3 regions of the Bacillus sp. KH172YL63 genome follow, and region 2 is predicted to be linked to each of the others. Evidence: riboswitches for the same ligand, from Rfam matches in the RefSeq annotation. Region 2 holds a riboswitch; each other region holds the start of a gene.
What was found. Region 2 has a riboswitch for cyclic di-GMP ahead of KH172YL63_RS01115 (EAL domain-containing protein). Riboswitches for the same ligand answer to the same signal wherever they lie in the genome.
Positions count from the first base shown of each region.

Region 1: another riboswitch for cyclic di-GMP. It lies ahead of KH172YL63_RS19235 (hypothetical protein); the one in region 2 lies ahead of KH172YL63_RS01115 (EAL domain-containing protein).
Region 3: another riboswitch for cyclic di-GMP. It lies ahead of KH172YL63_RS03730 (methyl-accepting chemotaxis protein); the one in region 2 lies ahead of KH172YL63_RS01115 (EAL domain-containing protein).

Region 1 is NZ_AP022842.1:3,757,561-3,765,434, reverse strand. Features, by position in the region: gene KH172YL63_RS19265 (YitT family protein) at 1-154, shown strand, start outside; gene cccB (cytochrome c551) at 227-538, shown strand; gene ftsE (cell division ATP-binding protein FtsE) at 1,094-1,780, shown strand; gene ftsX (permease-like cell division protein FtsX) at 1,770-2,654, shown strand; gene KH172YL63_RS19245 (murein hydrolase activator EnvC family protein) at 2,694-4,031, shown strand; partial or broken gene ltrA (group II intron reverse transcriptase/maturase) at 4,623-5,884, shown strand; cyclic di-GMP riboswitch class I at 6,047-6,139, shown strand; gene KH172YL63_RS19235 (hypothetical protein) at 6,260-6,499, shown strand; gene KH172YL63_RS19230 (hypothetical protein) at 6,628-7,245, shown strand; gene KH172YL63_RS19225 (redoxin domain-containing protein) at 7,238-7,819, shown strand.
Region 2 is NZ_AP022842.1:199,351-207,224, reverse strand. Features, by position in the region: gene KH172YL63_RS01135 (Na+/H+ antiporter NhaC family protein) at 1-596, shown strand, start outside; gene KH172YL63_RS01130 ((S)-benzoin forming benzil reductase) at 1,204-1,959, opposite strand; gene KH172YL63_RS01125 (divergent polysaccharide deacetylase family protein) at 2,061-2,846, opposite strand; gene KH172YL63_RS01120 (ABC transporter permease subunit) at 2,993-4,972, opposite strand; gene KH172YL63_RS01115 (EAL domain-containing protein) at 5,451-6,161, opposite strand; cyclic di-GMP riboswitch class II at 6,604-6,684, opposite strand; gene KH172YL63_RS01110 (DNA-3-methyladenine glycosylase) at 6,786-7,370, opposite strand; gene KH172YL63_RS01105 (CAP domain-containing protein) at 7,558-7,874, shown strand, end outside.
Region 3 is NZ_AP022842.1:743,370-751,243, reverse strand. Features, by position in the region: gene KH172YL63_RS03745 (DUF1048 domain-containing protein) at 352-693, opposite strand; gene KH172YL63_RS03740 (PadR family transcriptional regulator) at 695-1,033, opposite strand; gene KH172YL63_RS03735 (hypothetical protein) at 1,169-1,441, opposite strand; cyclic di-GMP riboswitch class II at 1,612-1,695, shown strand; gene KH172YL63_RS03730 (methyl-accepting chemotaxis protein) at 1,756-3,441, shown strand; gene KH172YL63_RS03725 (hypothetical protein) at 3,528-3,959, opposite strand; gene KH172YL63_RS03720 (hypothetical protein) at 4,006-4,299, opposite strand; gene KH172YL63_RS03715 (hypothetical protein) at 4,420-4,641, opposite strand; gene KH172YL63_RS03710 (ABC transporter ATP-binding protein) at 5,003-5,857, shown strand; gene KH172YL63_RS03705 (ABC-2 transporter permease) at 5,850-6,503, shown strand; gene KH172YL63_RS03700 (GntR family transcriptional regulator) at 6,503-6,868, shown strand; gene KH172YL63_RS03695 (MFS transporter) at 6,912-7,874, opposite strand, start outside.

The DNA of each region.
Region 1 (7,874 bases), 690 kb from region 2:
ATATACGGATGACGAGCGTCCGATCCTGATGTGCGTTGTGGATCAAACAGAATTCACAAAACTGAAACAACTGGTCAAAACCATTGATCCTTCTGCGTTTGTCGTCACAATGGACGCATCCGAGGTCCTTGGTGAAGGTTTCAAACGGGTGTAAACTTGGTATAATTATGTAGGAGAGGAGTGGGAAATCCGCAACTCTAAAATGCTTGAAAAGGGGGAAATAAAAATGAAGAAAAAGCTGCTTGGTGTTCTTTTTGGCGCTTCATTGGTACTGGCAGCCTGCGGTGGAGACGGTGACAGTACAGAAACAAGCTCTGGCGGAGTGGACCCTGAAAAAATCGTCACCAATAAATGCACCAGCTGCCACGGTGGAAACCTTGAAGGTGGTATGGGGCCGGCCCTGAAAAATATCGGTGCCGAACTGAGCAAAGATCAGATTCTTGAAACCATTCAAAACGGAAAAGGACAGATGCCTCCTGGACTCATCAAAGGGGAAGAAGCGGAAGCCGTGGCTGAATGGTTATCGAATAAAAAATAAGCGTGAAACACGGGAAGAGGGTCTGTAACAGATCTTCTTCTTTTTTTTGTATCCGGAAAACCTTCATGAATAGGGAATGTCGACAAATATAAAAAAACTCAATATCCACAGCCACTTTTCACCCTTCTTTAAGTCTATATTACAAAACGTCCCCCAGTATTTATCCTCCCATCACCACGTAAGAATTATAACCTAGTAACTTAATCAGAATAGCATGGGCAAAGGTTTTACAAGAGAAAATAAGAGAGACCTAATGACTTACCTTTATTACCTGGTAATAGGTCGAATAACCTAAAAAAAGCTCAAATAATAGGTAGAATCGACAGGAAAACAGGTAAAAAATTCACATTTTTTTGATTACTGAAACAAAAATGTAATAATTTTTTTCCTTAAAATCGGAGAAAGTGATGTTATAATTATTTTCGGAAGCGTGATTCGAGTTTTTTCACCATTTTTTGTCTAAAAGTGATGAAGACGACTTTGGTTGCGTACCGAGCTCATATGTCGATAACAGCCAAGAGGGTTACTACATAATACAAATTAGGTGATTTTAATATGATAGAAATGAAAGACGTCTATAAGCAGTACAGCAATGGTGTCATGGCTGCTAATGGTTTGAACGTCCACATTAAGCAAGGCGAGTTTGTGTATGTTGTCGGTCCAAGTGGTGCCGGGAAATCTACATTCATTAAAATGATGTACCGTGAAGAACGCCCTTCAAAAGGTGATATTATCGTGAACGGTATTAATCTGGCAAAAATACGAAACAGCAGGGTTCCATATTTAAGAAGAAACGTTGGGGTTGTATTTCAGGATTTCAAGCTGTTACCATCGCTTACAATCTATGAAAATATCGCCTTTGCACTTGAAGTGATAGAAGAACAGCCTAAGCAAATCAAGAAGAGGGTCATGGAAGTGCTTGATCTTGTAGGATTGAAGCACAAAGCAAGAATGCTTCCAAATGAATTGTCAGGCGGAGAACAGCAGCGGGTATCGATCGCACGTTCCATCGTGAACACGCCGAAGCTTGTGATCGCTGATGAGCCTACAGGGAATCTTGACCCTGAAACGTCCTGGGATATCATGAACATTCTCGAAGATATCAGCAACCGGGGAACGACGGTCATCATGGCCACCCATAACCGGGAAATCGTCAATACAATCAAGCATCGGGTAATCGCCATCGAGAATGGCCGGATTGTCCGGGACGAACAGCGAGGTGATTACGGTTATGAAAGCTAGAACATATAGCCGCCACCTGAGAGAGAGTCTTAAAAGCATCGGACGAAACGGCTGGATGACATTCGCATCCGTCAGTGCCGTCACCGTAACATTGTTGCTTGTCGGTGTGTTTATTGTCCTGATGTTAAACATGAATAAAGTTGCAACAGACATTGAAAGAGACGTTGAAGTGCGGGTATTGCTTGAAATCGGTACGGAAAAGTCTCAAATCGATGCAATTGATAAGAAGATTCACTCCATAAGCGGGGTCGAATCGGTTGAATATTCTTCCAAAGAGCAAGAACTTCAAAATCTTGTGAAGGATCTTGGAGATGACTTCAGACTATTTGAACAGGATAACCCGTTATACGATGTGTTCATCGTGAAAGCGGAAAATCCCCGGGAAACTGGTAAAATAGCTCGGGAAATTAATCAGTATGAAGGTGTCAATGAAGCCTTGTACGGTGAAGCGAAGATTGAAAAATTATTCAATGTGCTGGAAATGAGTCGAAACGTTGGACTTGTGTTGATCATCGGTCTATTGTTTACCGCTATGTTCCTCATCTCGAATACAATCAAAATCACCATTGTCGCGAGAAGAAGGGAAATCGAGATAATGAAACTCGTAGGTGCAACCAACTGGTTTGTACGCTGGCCATTCATATTAGAAGGATTATGGCTCGGAATTTTAGGTTCTATTATCCCGATCGCTCTTGTCACAACAGGTTACTACTATGCTTATGAATTTATTAAACCAAAACTACAAAACCATTTTATTCAGATATTAGATTTTACCCCTTTTATCTATCAAGTAAACGGATTGATTCTATTAATGGGTTGCTTGATCGGGGCTTGGGGAAGCTTTATGTCCGTACGTAAGTTCTTAAAAGTGTAAAATTTGATAGGTTGATAGAAGCTGAAAGGAGCATGCCGCTTGAACAAGAAGTATTTTGTATCATTAACAATCGCAGCAGCATTAACAATCGGAAGTCTACCAACGTTAGCTACAACTGCTAACGCTAACTCCTCTGTAGAGGACTTGAAGAAACAGCAGGACAACATCTCTTCTAAGAAAGAAGAAATCAACGGCAAGATTGATGAGAAGAAAGCAGAGATTAATCAAAATATCACTAAACAAAAAGATATTCAGGCACAGATTGCGGAGATCAGTACCAAACTAAAAGATACTGAAACTAAAATCACTGAAAAAACAAAAGAAATCGATGAGACGACTGAAAAAATCAACAAACTTAAAGAAGAGATCGAAGTTCTGAAGAAGAAAATCGCAGAGCGCAATGAGCTTCTTAAAGAGCGTGCACGTGCAATCCAGGAAAAAGGCGGCTCAGCAAACTACCTGGATGTACTTCTTGGTGCGGACAGCTTCGGAGATTTTATCAACCGTGTAACAGCAGTGAACACAATCGTCAGTGCAGATAAAAAGATCATGGACGAGCAGAAACGTGATCAAGCTGAATTAGAGAAGAAGCAAGCAGAAGTTGAAAAAGAACTTGCAGACCTTCAAGCTTCCAAAGCGAATCTTGAGTCACTGAAAAAAGACCTGGACAGTCAAAAAGCGAAAAAAGCTGACCTGTTCAAGCAGCTCGAAGCACAACAAGCTACACTGAAAGTAGAAAAAGCAGACCTTGAAAAAGAATCTGAAGAGCTTTCTAAAATGGAGCACCAGCTTGAAGGTGAAATCCAGGCTGAACAGGCACGTCTAGCCGAGCTTGCCCGTAAACGGGAAATCGAACGCAAGCGCCAGGCTGAAGCAGAAGCTGCAAAACGTGCGGCATCCCAGCAACAGGCGACAGGCGGTTCATCTTCATCTCCAGCGGCGTCAGCTCCAGCAGCACCTGTTAGCGCCGGTGCATGGACATCTCCAGCTTCAGGAACGGTTACAACCAACTTCGGCTGGGATACGCTGAACGGCAAGCAACGCTTCCACTATGGGATGGATATCGCAGCACGGGGCAGTGTGCCGATCTCTGCAGCGGCAGATGGTTATGTTATTAAAAGCCAGTACAGTTCAAGCTACGGAAACGTCGTATACATCACTCACTCTATCAATGGTAAAATGTTCACCACTGTATATGCCCACATGTCTTCTTCTTTAGTCGGACAGGGACAAGCAGTGAACAAAGGTGATCAAATCGGTTATATGGGGAATACAGGCTACTCATTCGGACAGCATTTACACTTTGAGCTTCATGCAGGCCCTTGGAATGCATCCCATTCAAACGCTGTAAACCCACGTCAATACATCAACTTCTAACATCGAACCCCCGCTTTGAACAGCGGGGGTTTTTTATTGTGCGCCCGGCATGGGTGTGATCTATAGGGTGAGAGTCCCGAGCCGTGAAGACAGTTGTAGCGGTTAGCTTAACGCAAGGGTGTCCGGGGTGACCTGGAATCTGAAGGAAGCGGGCGGCAAACCTCCGGTCCGAGGAACACGAATCTCATATAAGGCTTGTTGCACTGGATGAGTCTGCAATACAAGATGAAGTCCGAACTGTCGAAGGTGCAGAAAGTAAATGAGGCGGATAGATGGAGGGAAAGATTACACTCTTACCCGGGGAGATCTGGCGGATACGCCTTGAACACTTGGTAACCGGAGAAGCGATTCTCCGCTGAACCGCCAGAAGTCAGCCGAGGTCATAGTACCGGCTTTTCTCGAGGAAGCCGGGAAGGACTGAACAATCAAGAGAGTGTCACGACCTGGCTCATGGTAACTGAGAGACTCACAGACAATCTGAAAAGAGCTGTCCATTTAGAGGTAACGGTGAATTCCGTGAGGGCTGGTGGAAGTGTGAGGCAGGGCCATCGAAAGAGGAAACGTGACACACGAAGGAAAGGAATATCAGTGATGTTGATGAATATGATTCTGTCTAAACCGAATATGCTTGAAGCACTGAAACGTGTAGAACGTAATAAGGGAAGCCATGGCGTGGATGATATGCCCGTACAAAACCTGCGATCGCATATCATGCGCGAATGGCAGTCGATTCGCAAGAATCTCCTTGGGGGAACCTACAAGCCGGGCCCGGTACGTCGAATCGAAATCCCGAAACCAGACGGCGGCGTCCGGTTGTTAGGCATCCCAACGGTGACAGACCGTATGATTCAACAATCAATTGCCCAGATACTCTCCGGGATATACGAGCCGACCTTCTCTGATCATAGTTATGGGTTCCGACCAAATCGGAGTGCCCATGACGCCGTTAGAAAAGCGAAGATGTATATCCGGGAAGGATATCGCTGGGTTATCGATATAGATTTAGAGAAATTCTTTGACAGAGTGAATCATGATAAGCTCATGGGTCTTCTGGCGAAGAAAGTAAAGGACAAAGCACTTCTGAAACTGATTCGTTCTTACCTCAATGCAGGAATTATGATAGAAGGTGTAAAGGTGAAAAGTGAGGAAGGTACGCCACAGGGCGGACCTCTCAGTCCATTGCTTTCTAACATCATTTTGAATGAACTGGACCAGGAATTAGAGAAACGGGGCTACGCTTTATACGGTACGCAGATGATTGTAATATCTTTGTCCGTTCGCCAAAAGCCGGTAACCGGGTGATGACTTCAGTGACAACGTTTCTTGAGAAGAAACTTAAACTGAAGGTAAACCGAAAGAAATCTGCGGTGGACCGACCTTGGAGAAGAACGTTCCTTGGCTTTAGTTTTACATCAAATCGCAAACCAAAAGTCAGAGTGGCCTCCAAAAGTATAAAACGGTTAAAACAGAAAATCCGCTCTCTAACTTCCAGATCTTCAGGATGGTCGATGGAGGTTCGAATCAGAAAGCTGAACCAATATTTAATGGGATGGATCGGCTATTTTCAGCTGGCTGATACACACAGCTTCCTAAAATACCTGGATGCATGGATCAGAAGAAGATTGCGAATGTGTCTGTGGAAGCAGTGGAAACTGCCGAAAACTAAAGTCCGTAACCTCATTGCGCTCGGCGTTCCAAAATGGAAGGCGTATGAATGGGGAAATACCCGGAAGGGATATTGGAGGATCGCACAAAGTCCAATACTACACAGAACCCTTGGCAATTCCTTTTGGAATCGCCAAGGGCTCCTAAGTCTTATCGATAGGTATGAAAGTCTTCGTCAATCATCTTGATTGAACCGCCGTATACCGATTGGTACGTACGGTGGTGTGAGAGGTCGGGGATTAATCATCCCCTCCTACTCGATTCCCTGTTTTTTCCGGAACACCGGAATGCTTTGACCTGTTTTCATCTCCTGTTTTTTCTAGTATAATGACAATTATATTCATGCAACATTTCGATAAAGGCAAACTAATTGAAAGATTAGGACGCAAAGCCACGGGTCTTCTATCCTGTTCCAATAAGATAATGATCGCCGGGTTACCGAAAAAATGGACGCGATGACTACTGACTCGAATGTTATTAGCATCATGTAACCTGCCTATAGGTAGGTTATTTTTGTCTTGATATTCGAAATAGTATGATTTGAATCTGTATGAAGGATGATGATGTTGGAAGCACGAGAGATAAAAAGGAAATTAAGAAGTTTTTGCAGAAGAAACCGGACCGCATTGAAGTATACCCAAATAGGGGAATGCAGTGCAGAGGATATCAGTGACCTGTTGATTGAGCGGCTGGGGGTAGACGAGTTGAGAAGGATTCTGGCGGATATTGAAATCATCAGCCGCAGGAATGGAGATACAGTGAAATATTTCATGCTGATCTTGAAAGGAATCAAGGCTGCATAAAAGCTTTAAACCGGATGCCCTCAAGCATTCGGTTTTATTTGTATGGTAAGCCTCTCCGCTTGATTAATCCTTTGAAATTTCAGATAATCATACATAATGGGGTATATAGAAAGAATCGAGGAATCATCATGACAGAAAACTGGTATACGATAGGATCCTTTACTTTCCCCAGTTCCTGGGGCGCTATGCTGGCATCCTTTTTCCTGACATTCCTGTTACTCCACTTCTGGAATCGGAAGGCGAGCGACTGGTATTCCACGGGGATCATCTTATTTATTCTCGTTTGGAAGCTGAGTGTAATCATAGTCGATTTTCAAACCGTCATCAAACATCCGCTGACCCTGATCTATTTCCATGGGGGTACAGTTGGATATTGGTCTGGGTTGCTTGCTGCAGGCGGCTATCTCCTTTTAAAACGGGTCGATCAAATTTCGGTGACCATCCTTGTCTGGTTGATCACAGTCTTATTCTTTGAGCTTGTTTTTCATCTTTTGGAGAAGGAATACCTCATCGGATCAATTCAATTTGTTTTCAATGGCGCGTTGCTTTTATATGTTAAGGGAAAAGTAAGGGGGGCAAAAGGGAATGTATGGTCAGGACAGCTACTGATTGTTTTTACTCTACTGCAGATCCTTTTTCATTCTATTAACGGTGCCTTTGAGTTGACGACGGCCGACTGGACCTACCTTGTTGCAGCAGCATACTTCACCTTTCTTTTATTTGTAAGGAGGAAACAAAGTGAATAAACGGAATTTCGCATTGGCGGTGGTCGCGATTCTGATCGGGATCTTTCTGGTGAACTTCTTTCAAGATCAGCAGGAAAAAAAGGCAAAGGAAGAAGCCGCTCAATTAGCCAATGAATCGATGGATCTCTCGGATGCGGAGCAGGGTCTTGCAAAAGGGGACAAGGCACCGGCATTGGCGCTTGAGACCCTTGACGGGGAAAGTGTGAGACTCTCCGATTATCAGGGTAAGAAGGTGATCCTGAACTTCTGGGCGACGTGGTGTCCGCCCTGCAAGGCAGAAATGCCACATATGCAAAAATACTACGAAAAAAAGGCAGAATCGGAAAATGTCGAAATCCTTGCCGTCAACTTGACTTCCATGGATGAAGGCCAAAAAGCGGTGCAGCAGTTCGTTGATGGCTACGGCCTCACCTTCCCGATCTTGATGGATGAAACAGGCGATGCAGGTGAATTGTACAGGGCCTTCACCATCCCAACCACCTACATGATCGACACCAATGGGACCATCCAGCACAAAATCGTCGGCCCCATGAACGAAGACATGATGGAGAAAATGGTCAAAGGAATGGAATAACCGGAGGGACGGACCTCCCAAAAAGTAGTTTGATCCGATACTCTCTGAGGTATAA
Region 2 (7,874 bases):
CACTGGCCGGATTGAACGTATTCGCCGTCCTGTTTGGGGGCATCATCCTTGCAGGTGTCATCGGATTCCTTGATGGAAGCTTCACACCATCCAGCTATTTCGGAAGTGTGGCAGAAGGAATGACAGGCATGGCAGAAATCGTCATCCTTTCAATCCTCATCGGTGGTGTCGTCGAACTGATCCGCCACAACGGAGGCATCCAGGCGATCCTTTACCAAGCCACCCGCAAAATCAAGTCTCCACAGGGAGCACAATTTGCAACGGCAGGCTTGGTCAGCTCGACAAACCTTTGTACAGCCAATAACACGATATCAATCATCATTGCAGGACCGCTTGCCAAAACACTCAGTGATCAGTACGGCGTCGATGCCCGCAAATCTGCGAGCATCCTGGACATATTCTCCTGCGCCGTCCAAGGCTTGATCCCATACGGGGCACAGGCCCTGTTGGTGGCGGAAGTTGCCGGCATCTCACCGGTCAGCATCATCCCATACGCCTTCTATCCGATCCTGATCGCAGTCTGCGGCTTGATCGCCATACAATTCGCCCTGCCGAAATTCACCCGCAAATCTGCCGGTGAAGCGGACGCAGTTTGATGAGATGGGAGACCCTTTTTGGAGGGTCTCTTTTTTTGTATGGGTTGGATGCTGATTGTGGGGGTTATGTTGGGACGGGATGGGGCTGTTTTTCTGGTTCCATTTTATGGTATTTGACGCAATTATGATGGGGATAGACGCAATTCTAGAAATTTTGACGCAATCAGGGGGCAAACCGACGCAATTATTTTAAAAAAGACGCAATTACGGGGGAAAATGACGCAATTGTCTTTGGTCGAGGGTCTGGAGGTGTCATCGGGGTGTTGCTATATCAGGGAATCTGCCAGGCGTCGTGTGGGGGAGAAACGCATATATGCTTGGAAGTGACGCATAAACTTGGATTCTGACGCATAAATCTGAAAAGTGACGCACAAAATCGAATTCCGACGCATAAATCCTGAAAGTGACGCATAACCCCTCTCTTCCCCAAAAATCTTTTGACTCTCTCCTTCTTAATCCCCGGATTCTGCACCCAAATGAGCAATCACCCCTCTCCCTGGGGTCATTTCCCGATTCAATATCCCATAAATATGAGAATCTCCCTCCCAGCAGATCCAACCACCCCAAACAAAAAAAACAGATCCCCCTCAAGGAATCTGCCTCTTCACTACAACAAATCATTCACATGATAAAGCTTTCCGCTCTCGACTTCCTTTTCCGTTACAAGCTTGAGGAGTACTTCCCCGACGGTGTCGGTCGAACGGAGCATCCCTTCTTCTTTGTAGCGTTGGAAAGACTCGACATCGGCGAAGGATTCCTTCGATGATGAACGGATCTCCCCTTGCATGTCGGTATCCATCACGCCTGGACTGAAGGCAATCGCCTTGTGGCGGCTGTGGGTTCTGGCAAATTCCAGGCTCACCGTCTCAGTCAGCATATTCACGCCGGCCTTTGTCGCACAATAAGTGCTCCATCCGTATACAGGTCGGCTCCCTGCACCTGAGCTGATGTTGATTATGATCATAGTGGTTGCCGAACCTTTTGAAGCCCGAATCAATTCATTCGTCGCGATCATCGGCGACAGCAGGTTCACATTCACGCTTCGTTCCAGCGCATCGTTTTCCACCTGACCTGATGGATTGATCGGTGTCACGACACCGGCATTTTGTACGACATAAAGGGTACCCGCCTGTTTGGCAAATGCCTTTTCCCCCGCTTCACGGAACACTTCCCCGGTTTGGGACGACTGAGAAAGATCGCACGGAAAGAACTCATAGGGGACGCCTTTGTCCTCGGCGAGTTTTCGTAATCCTTCGTTTTCAGAACGGGATATGTTCATGACCCCTATGCCCTTTTCTATAAACAGTCTTGCGATCGATTCGCCTAATCCTCTTGTTGCGCCTGTCACGATTGCATGATTCATATCGATTCATCTCCTTCTTACCTACTGATTATAATGGAGAGCGTACCTTTCACAAAAAATTACGCCTGATCTTAACAGAATTTTTACAATCGGACAGTCGTTTACGGCATACTTTCATCGATAAGATGATATTCCGGTATAAGGTCGGACAGGGGCACGATCGTAGCTTTCGTCTCATAAACAGGCAGGAATTCTTTCAGCATGGTTGCGACTTTGATCCCTGTGACCCCGACATGCCCGATGGCGATCGTCGCATCATCATTGTCTAATTCCTTTGATAGAAGTCTTGCCTGCTTCCCGATATGCTGAAGGGTATAGATGTCATCGAAGAACAGTTCGTTCTCCAGATACGGAACGCCTATTTCTTCCGCAAGTTTCGGGATCACGCTTTTTCCGGTTGTTTTACTATCGAGATAAAATAACCCTCTCTCTTTACACGTGTCGAGGACAATCCGCATGACCCGCTCATCGGCGGTGGCCTTCGATCCCATATGATGATTGATCCCGACTGCATGGGGGACCTCATCGATCGCCTGCTCCACCCGCTGTTTGATCTCTTCGTCTGAAAGGGAGGTCGTGATCGCCCCCGGCCCGAGCCAGCTCGCTTTCCCGCTCACAGGTTCCATGGGAAGATGGACGATGACCTCATGACCGTTCCGGTGGGCTTTCTCCGCATCTTCCCTCGTCGTCGGCAGGAAGGGCATGACCGCAATCGTCAACGTGACCGGGAGATTGAGGATTTCCTCGGTCCCTTGCATGTCGTTGCCCAGGTCATCGATCACGATTGCAAGTTCATTGTGATGGGCGGGAAGGGGAAGGATGTTTCTTGCCGAGGCAGACGGCTGTACGGTGCACATCACTACTAAAAAGATAAGCAGGGATTTCATTTCTCATCACTCCTTTTCCTTTAGGATGTCCCGTTTAGGTGCTGCATATCAATAGAGGTCCGTCCCCCATATTTCATCAAGAAAGAAGGCCCGGAAGCGGTGTGGCGCTTCCGGGCCTTTGAATTTGGAGGTCCGTCCCTCATTCCCTACCCTTTAAAAGTATGCTGGTGAATCAATTTCAGGTCGTCCAGCGCCGGCTTATATGTGTTGTTCTTTACCACTGAGTGTTTCTTCTTGATCGGCTTGTTGCTCACGAGGACGCCGACTTTTGTTTGTTGGATTTCCTTGACTCCCTGGACGATCAGCTGCATGGCTATGATGGCGACCATAAAGGCGATCAATGGTGCAATGACGATCCAGTACTTACCGGTCATGAGCGAGTCTTTTGTGGAGCTGATCAGTCCCGACCATTCGAACGTTCCCGATTTCGGCGGGTCGGGCAATAAGCCTCCCTTGATGATTGTACCGCCGAGGAACAGATGGAATAATCCCAGGTGAACGAGGATAAGGAGCGTCTGGATGAACTGCTGTCCCCAGATAATGAACAATCTTGGCGCGAGATGCGGGAACAGGTGGGTCCAGAGCAGATGCTTGTTGTTTCCTCCAAGAAGCTTTGCCGACAGGACGAAATCCTGCCTTCCCAATATTTTCAGTTCGTTTCCGATCAGGACCGTTGTCAGTGGCAGGACAAGGATCGTCAGGACGACAGCTTCATAGACGAGCCTTTCGAACATGGAGTGATCCCAGCCAAGAACCGGGAATCCCCAGAGGACAGGCCTTAACAGAAGGTAGGCAATCAGGCTTAACGGCAGGAAGTGAATCGAGTCCACGATGCGGTCTAACCAGTTCTTCCTCGCCTCTTTCAAGTGGAAATGATACACAATTCCAAGGTAAAATCCGCCGACGACCCTCATGGACGCCACAATCAAAGCGAACAAGAGCGTGTACTTCGCCCCAACAATCAGTTGATCCAAGATGCTGTATCCGAAGAAGTCCGATCCAAGGATCATTTCCCCGAACGGTTTATGGGGCGGGGCACTGATGATCCTTCCTTCATCGTTCTGCATGAAGTTGATGTGTTTTACCGGCTCTTCTTTCAGGATGGAATAAAGGAAGCTCGTCACGATCATGCCGAAGATCACGCTGAAGCCGACGGCAAACTTGCCGTTATGCATATGCTGCCACCAAAGCCTTCTGACGACAGACAGGAAGCCCCAGATTTTCCACTCATTCCATTTCGTTTTATCTCGCTTGTACTTGGAATGGTCCTCGCCGCTTCCGTGATCGATCCATAAGTAAACCCCTTGGTAAATGAAGAAAAAGGGCGTGTAGATCATGATTAAGGAAATGGCGATCACCATCGGACGGAAGTCATGGACAACGTAATAGGTGATGCCTTTCATATTGAAAATCGTTTCAATGATAAATAGGCTTGATAACGTTCCCCAGATGATGAGCTTCCCGTGATAGAAAAGGCTCGGTGAAATATTCTTCATTACATGGGCAAAGAGGATCCTGCTTTTGGACATCCCCTTACTTTGGGCGAATTCAATATGGGGCTTAAGCAGTTCTTCCTCCATTATGAAAAGGAGGATCCTGAAGAAAGAGATCATCGGGATGATCGACAGGGTGATCATCGGTGCAAGGAATACCTTTTCCTCCCTGAACTCTGTGAAATTCATAAGCTCCACGCCGAAATGCTTAAATACATACACAATCATCAGCTGAAGCATGAAGGCAAACATTAAATCCGGGACTGTCTCGAGGAGATTTAACACTTTCTTTAATAACGAGGTCAACGGTCGTGGCAGGAACACGGTGATGATCGCCAGAATGAAGGCAAGGACCAGGCCGATCCCCAGGGCACCGAGGATGACCTGCAGAGAGTATACATAAGGTCCCCACAGCATGTCCAAGAAATCGACGGTGACGCCTTTATAGGAATAGCTCCAATTTTCACCGTCCAAAAAGACGAAAATGAATTTGATGAACCCCTCCAAATACCCTATGAGATTATACATCCCCTTCTCTTTGAACACTTCCGGCGCGATACTGACCGCTAAAATGCCGATCAGGCCAAGGACGTAGTAAAAAACGAACTTGATTGGAAACATGACCATCCTCATGTATCCCTTCCCCCTTTTTTTATCTTTTCCCACAGTTTAATGGAAATGTTAAAATTTTTCAATTTTATTTCAAATCTGACAATTACATAACAAAAAGCTGTTTTCGTAAACATTGTGGCTTTTAGACAAGCAAGATGCGGTTGCTTTCCGCGGGGATGGCGGTGAGCCTCCTCCGCATTTCATACTGTTCATCAGTTCCCGCAGGAGTCGAGCATCTGCAGCGAGAATCAACCATCCAAGATAAAAACCAAAAGTTCACTGGATTAACTACTTGTTCATCTTCTGAATAGTAGTGATTAATGTAATTCAAGTACATTTACGTTGATCCATTGCTATGGCAATTTTTTATTCCTCAGTCTCAAATTACCGTAGATGCTCACATTAACTTCTATACCTCTATCAATAACAACAATAAATGCGAATAGAGCTTAATAAAAAGAAGGGCCACTCCCACATATTAAGGAGCACCCTTCTTTTTTTACGCCAATAATTGGCTCGGCCTACCAAGGTAGTAGCCTTGTCCGATCGAAATGCCGAGTTCCTTCGCCACCTGCATATCCTCCACTGTTTCGATTCCTTCGAGCACGATGACGGTATCCTTGCTGTAAAACTGACTGAAGAAAGAAAGGAACCGCTGTTTCTTCGTGTCCTCTGCCAGATTCATTGCAAAATATCGGTCCAGCTTGATAATCTCAGGCTCATACTCAATCGCCTTTTTGATGGAGGAAGTGCCCTGTCCGAAATCATCGATGGCATACCATACACCGAACTGCTTCAGTTCTGCAAGAGAACTCTTTAACAGTGGATTCTGCCACAGTTCCTCTGCGCTCGATTCGTTGATCTCGAGTACAAGGCGGCCGATGATGTCCGGATACTTCTTCATGAGATCGTGGAAATAAGTGTGAAAGCTTGGATGCAGAATCGTGGTGATGTAAATATTCAGGAACAGCTTACAATCCTTCAGCCCTTCCGCCGAAAAGCTTCCAAGGGCCTTGGTGATGGAAAGGGTATCAAGCTTATACAGGATATTCGCTTTCATGGCCGATTGAAACACGCGTTCAGGATTTTCATTATACTTGTTACGAAGCAGGCCTTCATAAGCATAGAGGGTGCGATGGTCACCCAACTCATATAAAGGCTGGAAATCATGATAGATCAAGTCATTTTGAAAAATTGTAAAGATGTTCATAGGACCCCTATACTCTCTTTTTATTTTTTGGCTATTTTCGTAAACATTGTGGCTTTTAGACGAGTCAGATGCGGTTGATTTCCACTCCAGATGCTCGCTTTCCGCGGGGATGACGGTGAGCCTCCTCGGACTTTGTCCTGCGGGGTCTCACCTGTCCATCAGTTCCCGCAGGAGTCGAGCATCCTCCGTTCCAATCAACCATCGGAGATAAAAACCAAAAATTCACTGATTTAACTTCTTATTCACCTTTTGAATAGTCTTGATCAACGTATTTCAACTACATTAGCCTTGATTCATTACTATGGAGATTTTTTCATTCCACAGTCTCAAATTAACGAAGATGCTCACATGAACGTCTAATAATAGCAACAATCTATGCGAAAACAGCCTTTTTTTGACTCTTCTCATGAAAAAAACCACACAAAAACGCAATGATCCTGCGTTCGTATGTGGTCGGTTGCGCTACTAGCTCCCCTAAATGTAAGCGCCCATCTGTCATTTAGGTTCAAAGCCCCCATTCGAATTGTCATTTTCTGAAGTTTGTTATAAGAAAAATATACCACATAACTAGTACTTATGGGGTGTATTTTATCCTATTTGTTAGAAAATTCTTAAATAAACACCTTATTTAGAAACATAGGGGTTGTCTTTTATCCAAAATCGCCATGGATAATCTCTTGCTTCCCCCGAATTATCGATACCAATCCGTTTTCCTTCCATCACTTCCACAGGCTGATCGCCCTCAATGATCATCAGGGGCGGTTCGAGGAAGCTTCCCCCGTAATCGTTCATGGTAATGCCCAACGCTTTCGTCAGCTTCCCGGGTCCGCTTGTCCAGTTCTTCATGGCATGTCCCGGCCTTCTCAAAGCCATAAGCTCCAGTCCATCAAGGGGCTCGACCGCCCTGATCAGCACCGCTTCCGGCTTCTCCTTCTCTCCGCTCACCACGTTCACCAAACAGTGGGTATGCATGACATATGTATAAATCCGTCCGGCTTCATGAAACATCATTTCAGTCCGCTTCGTCCGTCGATTCCCATAGCTGTGGGCCGCTCTGTCCTCTGGCCCAAGATACGCTTCCGTTTCCACGATATAACCGGAGGCAACACCCTCCTCTGTCTCTTTCACCAACACGCATCCGAGCAGTGCCTTCGCAAGATCCAATGTCGGCTGTTCGTAAAAAGATGGGGGCATCGGTGTATATTCCATGGATGTTCACTTCCTTTCATGGGTTGGTCATTATTTTCTGCCTTACAAGTACGTTTATACCCTTTCCGACTTGAATTCAACCGGTCCAAACCCTATTTTTAACAGGATAACAGACGTGGCCAACGCACATATTAAAGACTGTTAAAAGCCTTTTTATGAGGCAATCAACACTATTGGAGGAACTCACATGAACAAACGATTATTTACCTTGAGCATTTGTGCCGTCATCCCTTTCATGATGATGACTGGCTGTAACAATAACGATTCAAACGACGCCCTGACAGATACCCAGAACGTCACGTACGACCCGGTATCATATGGAAACAATGACAGGGACGCGTTGGATATCAATGAAAGACAGCGTATCGCCCTTCACCGATTCATCGCTCCGATCGATCCGAACGGGACCCTGCGGGAATTCACGCATCTGGATCCCGGTGAGGAATTCACTCCCGGCAATGAAGAAGCACGTCAGCCGAATCAGCCCGATACGGCACAACCTGA
Region 3 (7,874 bases), 540 kb from region 2:
CCCTAAAATAGGGACATGATGATCCGTCAATCGAGATGATTGTTTTCCCAAAAATAAAAACAGCTACACAGAGGTAACTGCCTGGCAATGGGGAGATCATTGGCCACATCATGTATCCCTTGAATGATTTTAGATAGACAAATAAACGCCTCCTCCAAAAAGGAACGCAACTGCCTTTATCCAGTTACCCAATCATGACAAGTTCCACATGTACCCTATAGATTCCCCTTTCGTTCATCTCTGTTTACATCATAGCAAATAAGATAAACCAGATAAAGGAAAAATTTAACTAATAAGTATCACTTACTACTGATGCAAAAAAAATTTCTGCCAGTGTGAAATGCTCCTGCTCTACTCCCCCCGATCAATCGTAGAATTCAACTTCTTACGATACTGATCCTTCCATGTTTCGGAGTCCTTCACAAGCTCATCACAAAAAGCCGCAACATCCTTTCCCGTCAGGTCAGTCACTTTCTTTCCTTCGGCCGCACCTTCTTCGAACAAATCAAGAATGCCGTTAAAGATACGGCTGGTTTCTTTCCAGTCAACAGGGCCGCCAGCAGTCCACATATACTTTTGGATCGCGTTGTAAGCGTGAAGATACTCACTCGGAAGATTCTTCGAACGGGCCTCCATTTCCCTCCATTCCCGCTTATCAGCAAAACTTCCGATTACTTTTTCAATAAACTTCATCTTAATCTCTCCTTTTCATTTCCATCGTTTTGATTTCATTCATTTTGCTTGTGAGGAAATCCCACTTTCTCCAAAAGGACTGGAGCTTCTCCCTGCCAGCTTCGTTCAGTGTGTAAAACTTCCTCGGCGGTCCGACTGTCGATCGCTTCTTTTCGATTTCAACCAGATTGTTTTTCTCTAGGCGCATTGTGATGGTGTAAACTGTGCCTTCCACCACATCGGTAAAACCCAGCTCTCTCAGCTGCTGGGTGATTTCATAGCCATACGTTTCTCCCCGGCTGATGATTTCAAGCACACACCCCTCGAGAACCCCTTTGAGTAATTCTGTATTATTCTCCAATTGTTCACCCCCGTGAGCTCATTGATATCATCGTACTTAGTATCACTCACTACCAGTATATAGTATAACAAAGTACTTAGTCAAGAAGGGATCTTTTTGATAAAAAAATCCTGTTCCATAAAGCAACAGGATTCTTCAAGTGCGTTTTCTTTTTTTAAATAAATTAAGTTCTCCATGTTCACGTTCAATGAACGGCAAAAGCAGACGGATGACATAATGGCAGGGCTCCCCGCCTCTCCTTTTAATGATGGACATATCCTGCAGGATGTGATTGAGCTGAAGACCGGTTACTTTGTCTGTCACCATTTTGGCCAACTCTTCGGCCGGTAATTCCAAGTATAGTCTCGAACGTATTTCCCCCTGACATTCTTCAAGTATATTAGACAGTTCCAATTGCTGATCATTCATCCAGAAATCATTTCCCCTTAAGAAATATTTAAAAAATCTCCTAACAGTATGCTATTTTCTCCATTATAAGTGGTCTTATGAACAAGAAATGGCCTGTTCATACTTTAGTCATAAATATTTTATAAAAAGCATCAAACTTTGTCTAATTTTGTCGATAAATTTATTGAAATAGAATAATTGGATGCGATGAACGATTATCTGTAAATGGGCGCTTGGATAATCCGGAGCAAGTAGCGCAACCGGCTGATTGAACTGTATTGTTTAATTGGCCTTTTTTCGTTCCACCAATCCCACAGGAGAAAGGAAGATGACAGTTGAAGATCAGGACAAAATTATTAAGCATTATCTCTATTTTAGTCAGTGCGCTACTTTTAATTGGAGTGGCATCGATTTTTATCATTACAACGACGATTAATAAAAACGAAGTGTTAAAAGATAAAATGGCTTTTGAAAATGATATTAAGGATATTCAATTTAAGCTTGCCGGCATATCCAATGACGAGCGGGGATTTCTTATCACAGGAGATCCGAAATTCATTGAGTCAATCAATGAGAAAGCAGAGAACATTTTCTCCGACCTTGATGAAATCAAATCCATCATCCATACACAAAGCTACAGTAAAAATGTAGAAGATATTAAAGAGAATGTGACCAAGTATATGGCTTTGAACCAGGAGGTTATATCACTGGCCGCCTCGAGCCCAGACCAGGCCCAGTCCCTTCACTTCGGGGAAGAAAGGTCAGTAAGAAAGGATGTTTTAGATCCTTCCGTCAATGAACTGGTAGACCTTTTAGATAATGACGTGAACCGTTTAAAGGATGAAATCCATCAGTACGGTGTAGTGAGTGAATGGATTATTGGTGCTGTCACCATCCTATCCGTCACTCTTGGAATCTGGTTAAGCATCCTCCTGTTACGTTCAATTCTTCTTCCGCTTAAAAGCTTAAACAAACAGCTTGAAGAAATTGCTCAAGGAGAAGGGGATTTAACAAAAGAAATCGTGGTAAAAAGTAAAAATGAATTCGGACAGCTCGCTCTTTCGTTCAACGCTTTCCTCCACTCCCTTGCGAAGATCATTAAGCAAATCAGCAGTTCTTCGGAGCAGGTTGCAGCATCATCAGAGCAATTATCGGCTACCGCAGAGCAATCTAAATCTACAACAGAACAGATGTCACTTGCGATGGGAGAAATCGCAGTGACGAACTCAAATCAGCAAAGCATGACAGAGAAGAGTTCTGAATCCATCACTGAAATTTTAGAAAGCCTTTCAAGTGTCGCAGTGAATACAAGCAGCATCGCAGAAAAGTCATCTTTCTTGGGTGAAAAGGCTGAAATCGGTTCAGCATCCATGAATAATATGTCTGATCAGATGAGCATCATCCATCGTTCTGTCCAGGAAGCAGGCACAGGATTACAGGCACTCGTAACAAGTACAACAGAGATCAGTAATATTTCCACTCTCATCACCGACATATCAGAACAAACCAATCTATTGGCGCTGAACGCAGCCATTGAAGCGGCGCGTGCCGGTGAGCACGGAAAAGGCTTTGCCGTTGTGGCAGAAGAAGTCCGCAAACTTGCAGATGAAACCAATAAGTCAGCTGGTCATATAAAAGTGTTGGTCTCGTCAATCCAAGAAGAATCAAAAGGCACAGAAACCAATATCAACACTGTACAGGAAAATGTAGTATCCGGAATAAATCTTGCGGATGTAACATCCACTCAATTCAGTGAAATCTTGAACATTGTGGAACAAGTCACAACCCAAATCCAGGAAGTGGCTGCCGCCTCTCAGCAATTGACGGCAAGTGCCGAAGTCATTCAGCATACGATTGTCAATCTAGCGACCGGTGCAAAGGAAACATCAGCAAGCACCGAAGAAATGGCCGGAGCCTCCCAGGAACAATTGGGTGCCATGGAGGAAATATCAAACGCAGCTTCCTCTCTTTCTCACTTAGCTGAAGAATTACAGGTCATTGTAAATCGATTCAAATATTAACACTAAAAAACATGACGGGGTTTGATGATCCTGTCATGTTTTTTCTTATTAATATTCATCAGAATCTCCCCCCTCATTTTTAGGTTCTATTTAAACCAAATCTTCCAATCCCCAACCCCATCAATATCAATCATTTTCAAATCTTCCGTGTCAGATGCAGCACTGGTGATATACCCTGCTTCATACCCGTCTTCTTCATTAACAATGACGGTTTGCCTATCACCATTCCCTTCAATCGGTCCATTCATTTGGACAATGCCTTGTGCAGTCCATCGCCCATCTTCCCGGTGAACATCAGCAATCCAGATGTCCTTTTCATTCATTGCCCCTCTGAAAACAAACAGCACGAGATCATCATTCACTTTATATGTTCCGTACACAGTCATGTTTCTTTCTTCATTTCCAATCTTCTTTAACGCTTCCTCCGGGGAAGGTGAACCTTCAGGGTCATCGCTTCCATTACATGCCGACAGTAAAAATACTAAAGATAACATAAGAACAATCATGTTTAACTTCACTTTCTCACCTCCTTTTCCCGCGATTCAGGATGTATAAAACGGAATGCTAATGAAAGGGCTCCAGCCAAACCGGATAATCAAACTGCCCATCAGAGATTGGAAAGAACCGGCCGAATACCCCAATATGAGTGATGCCGTACTCTCCATATGCAATCGGGGTGTAGGCGGAAAACATATAAAAGTTCACATGCTCAACTTGAAACTCTGTCGGCTTGTCTTCCCCTGCTGATTGTTTCATGTATTGATGATATTCTGTTGGGGATGGATTGGTCAGGAACGCCATTCCCCCTACGAAAAGTGGTATGAAGATAAGCAGCACTATTTTTATTCTTCTCTTCAAACGGAAATCTCCCTTCCCGGCTTACTTGTAAAAGACGCCAAGCACCATTTCCCCCAGATAATAACCAACTGATAGCGCGATGAAACCGGCACAAATGTTCTTTCAGCACATGCTTCAATTCTACCCCCTCTCTTCTAAATAGGTTTTGTATGCTTGTTGTACCTTATCTTCTTTAGGCAGCTGGTGCGATATTCTTTTATGTATGTCATTGAGCAAGTACAGCCCTCTAAACAGGCAGCCTGCGATGATTCCAAAAGCGATGATCCCTCCAATTAAGGGGCCCATCATACATAATATGAAGCCTAAACCAATACTAAGCACAATTGAAAGTAATAAATACATCTCATTCCTCCTTACATGCTATCCCCTCGAAAGCAAGAACAACATGATTGCGATAGTCAAATAGAAAATTACCTTATCCCCCTTGGGTCTTTCTGTCTCAATTAATAGATACAAAGAAAATGCTATTAACAGTGCCTCTAAGAGATTTAATATCATGCTCCATTACCTTCCTCTATTAAAAATAAACCCTCATCCTACCAATTATTTCAAACCTGCGAATATTTAACAATCCCAAGTTGGCAATCCCAGCTCCCCCTCCAATGAAATATCAGATAAATCCCAAAAGCCGGTTGACATTTTCTTCGCCTCGAGAGTATAGTGTGTATATACGATATACACAATTTAAAGGAGGGGTTTTCATATGTTGGCTTTGGATGTGAAAAATCTGAATAAGAAATATGAGCGATTCCAGTTAAAGGATGTTTCCTTTCAATTAGAAAAAGGATATATCATGGGGTTTATCGGCGCGAATGGTGCCGGGAAGACAACAACCATTAAATCGATCCTGAACATGGTCCATATAGACAGCGGGGAAATCAGTGTGCTGGGCAAGAAGTTCATGGAGAATGAGCTCGAATTAAAACAAGTCATCGGGTATGCATTTGGGGGGATCGATTTTTATACGCGGCACAAGATCAAACAGGTCACGAATGTAGTGAAGGCGTTTTATGAGCATTGGGAGGAAGAGACCTACTACAATTATTTAAAAAGGTTCAAGCTCGATGAGAATAAGAAGATCAATGAATTATCGGCAGGGATGAAGGTGAAATACAATCTGGCCCTCGCGTTATCACACGGCTCGAAGCTGCTTATCCTTGATGAACCGACAAGTGGATTAGATCCGGTCGCACGGGACAATTTATTGGACCTGTTTCAGGAGCTGGTGCATGACGGTGAAATCAGTATCCTGTTCTCGACCCATATCACCTCCGATTTAGAAAAATGTGCCGACTTTATTACCTTTATTAATAATGGCCAGATCATCAATAGTGCGGAGAAAGATGAATTCATTGACAACTATCGATTGTTGAATGGAGATGAAAGTCAGCTCGAACTGGTGAAAGATCATTTGATTTCCTACAAAACCAATTCCTTTGGCTTCACAGGCTTGATTCACACGGAAGATTTTGATCCATCCACCGATATCAAGTCTGCCCGTCCAAATCTCGAAGAAATTATGATTTACTTTTCAAAAAGGGAGTATATGTATGTATAACTTACTGATGAAAGACTTGAAACTTGGCGTAAGTCCTATATTTTATGTATTACCCATATTGACGGGTGCTTTGATGCTCATACCAGGCTGGCTATACTTCATCGTCATCCTCTACTTCTGCTGGATTACGATTCCAAATATGTTTTCCACCTATAAAGCACAGAATGATTTAATCTTTTCATTCATGCTGCCTGTCACGAGGAAAGACTATGTAAAGGCAAAGATAGCCGTCATTGTGATCCTCGAATTATTGCATGTCATCATTGCAGTCATCTTCGGGATCATCACTACCCATCTTTATCCTGACTTAACCTACCTGTTCTTTGCACCAACGATAGGCTTCTGGGGTCTTTGCTTTGTGATGCTTGCCATCTTCAACTTCATTTTCATCTCAATGTACTTCAAGACAGCCTATAAATACGGTGCCCCGTCAATCGTTGCGATTACAGCTGCAATGTTATTTGCCGGAGGTGCAGAATGGCTTGGAATAAAAAATGCTGCGCTGTTTGACCTCTTCAAAGGCAGCGGCGCCGATCAAATGGGGATTCACCTATCCATCCTGTTCGCAGGAATTGCGCTGTTTGCTGTTTGTACCATAGCTGCTTATCATATCGCCATCAAGCAGTTTAAGAAATTGGACATCTGATGAATATCGCCATTTCTAATACGTCTGATAAACCGATCTATCAGCAGCTTTTTGAGCAAATCAGCGCACAAATCCTTAAAGGTGAAATCGAAAAAGGCTATAACCTGCCACCCATTCGGCAAGCATCTAAAGAACTGCGTGTCAGCATCATCACGATCAAGAAAGCGTGGGAAGAACTGGAACGGTGCGGGTTGATTTATACCGTAACCGGTAAGGGATGCTTTGTCGTCGATCTTTCCCCTGAAGAAATCCTTCAAAAACGAAACGACATGATCGTCAAGCAAATGGTCGAGGATACTTCTTACTACAAGTCTTTTGGGCTTACGTTGGAAGAAGTTATTGAACTTTTGAAGAAGGTGTATTGAATATGAAAATCCCACCTCGCAACTAGGTGGGATTTTTCATATTTTAATGTGAGGCCGTACTATTCAACCCTGTTTCTTCTTCAAAAAATTCCCCACTCCCAGGCGTAAAGACCAGCTTAATCTGAAAAATACTGAGCGCCAGCATAAGTGTAGAGGCAGCAATGATGCTAACCCTTACAGGAATGATTTCCCCGGTGAAACCAATCAATAAAATAAAGAGGATTTGAAGGATGCTTTGAAAGATTCCGTATATACTGGAAATCCTCCCCATCATCTGAACTGGTACGTTATTTTGATAAAAAGTCATAAATCCTGTTCCGGAAAAAGAGTTAAAGAATCCAAGTACCATAAATCCAGCCGCTACACTCCAGAAAGAGAACGAGAAAGCATATGCAAGATAGCCTGCGGAAACCATTAAATAGCCAATGGACATAAGCGCTTTTATCGATAACTTGTCAGCCAAGAGCGATACAGCTGCTGCACCTAAAATGGAACCCACCCCGGTTATACTGATGAGCAAACCGTAGTCAGTCTCGGATAGATGTAAAACCTTTTGAGTGAAAACAACCTCCTGGGCATCCATCCCCAGTGCAACAATCATAAACAGCTGAGCCAAGAAATACACTTTCACAACATACCGATAACGCTGACTGAAACGGAACACCTCTTTCCAGTCACTTCTCAGCATAGTAAAACTAAACTTACTTTCCTTCTGGTCCACCACTGTTGTGACATTTGGCAATACATACAACATAATCGCTGAAACAATAAAGGAAATGGCATTTATCCAAATCGCCATATTCACAGAAGTCATAAGCAGCAGTACCCCTGATATAGCAGGACCGATCAAAAATGCGCTTGAGGTAATCAAACTTCTGAAAGAGTTAAACCGTTTCCGTTCACTCCCCGGCACAACATATGTTATATAAGTGATTGCTGCAGGTTCAAAGAAGGCTTTCGAAAAGGATAGCAGGAACAGGCATGCATATATGAACCATATAGAGTC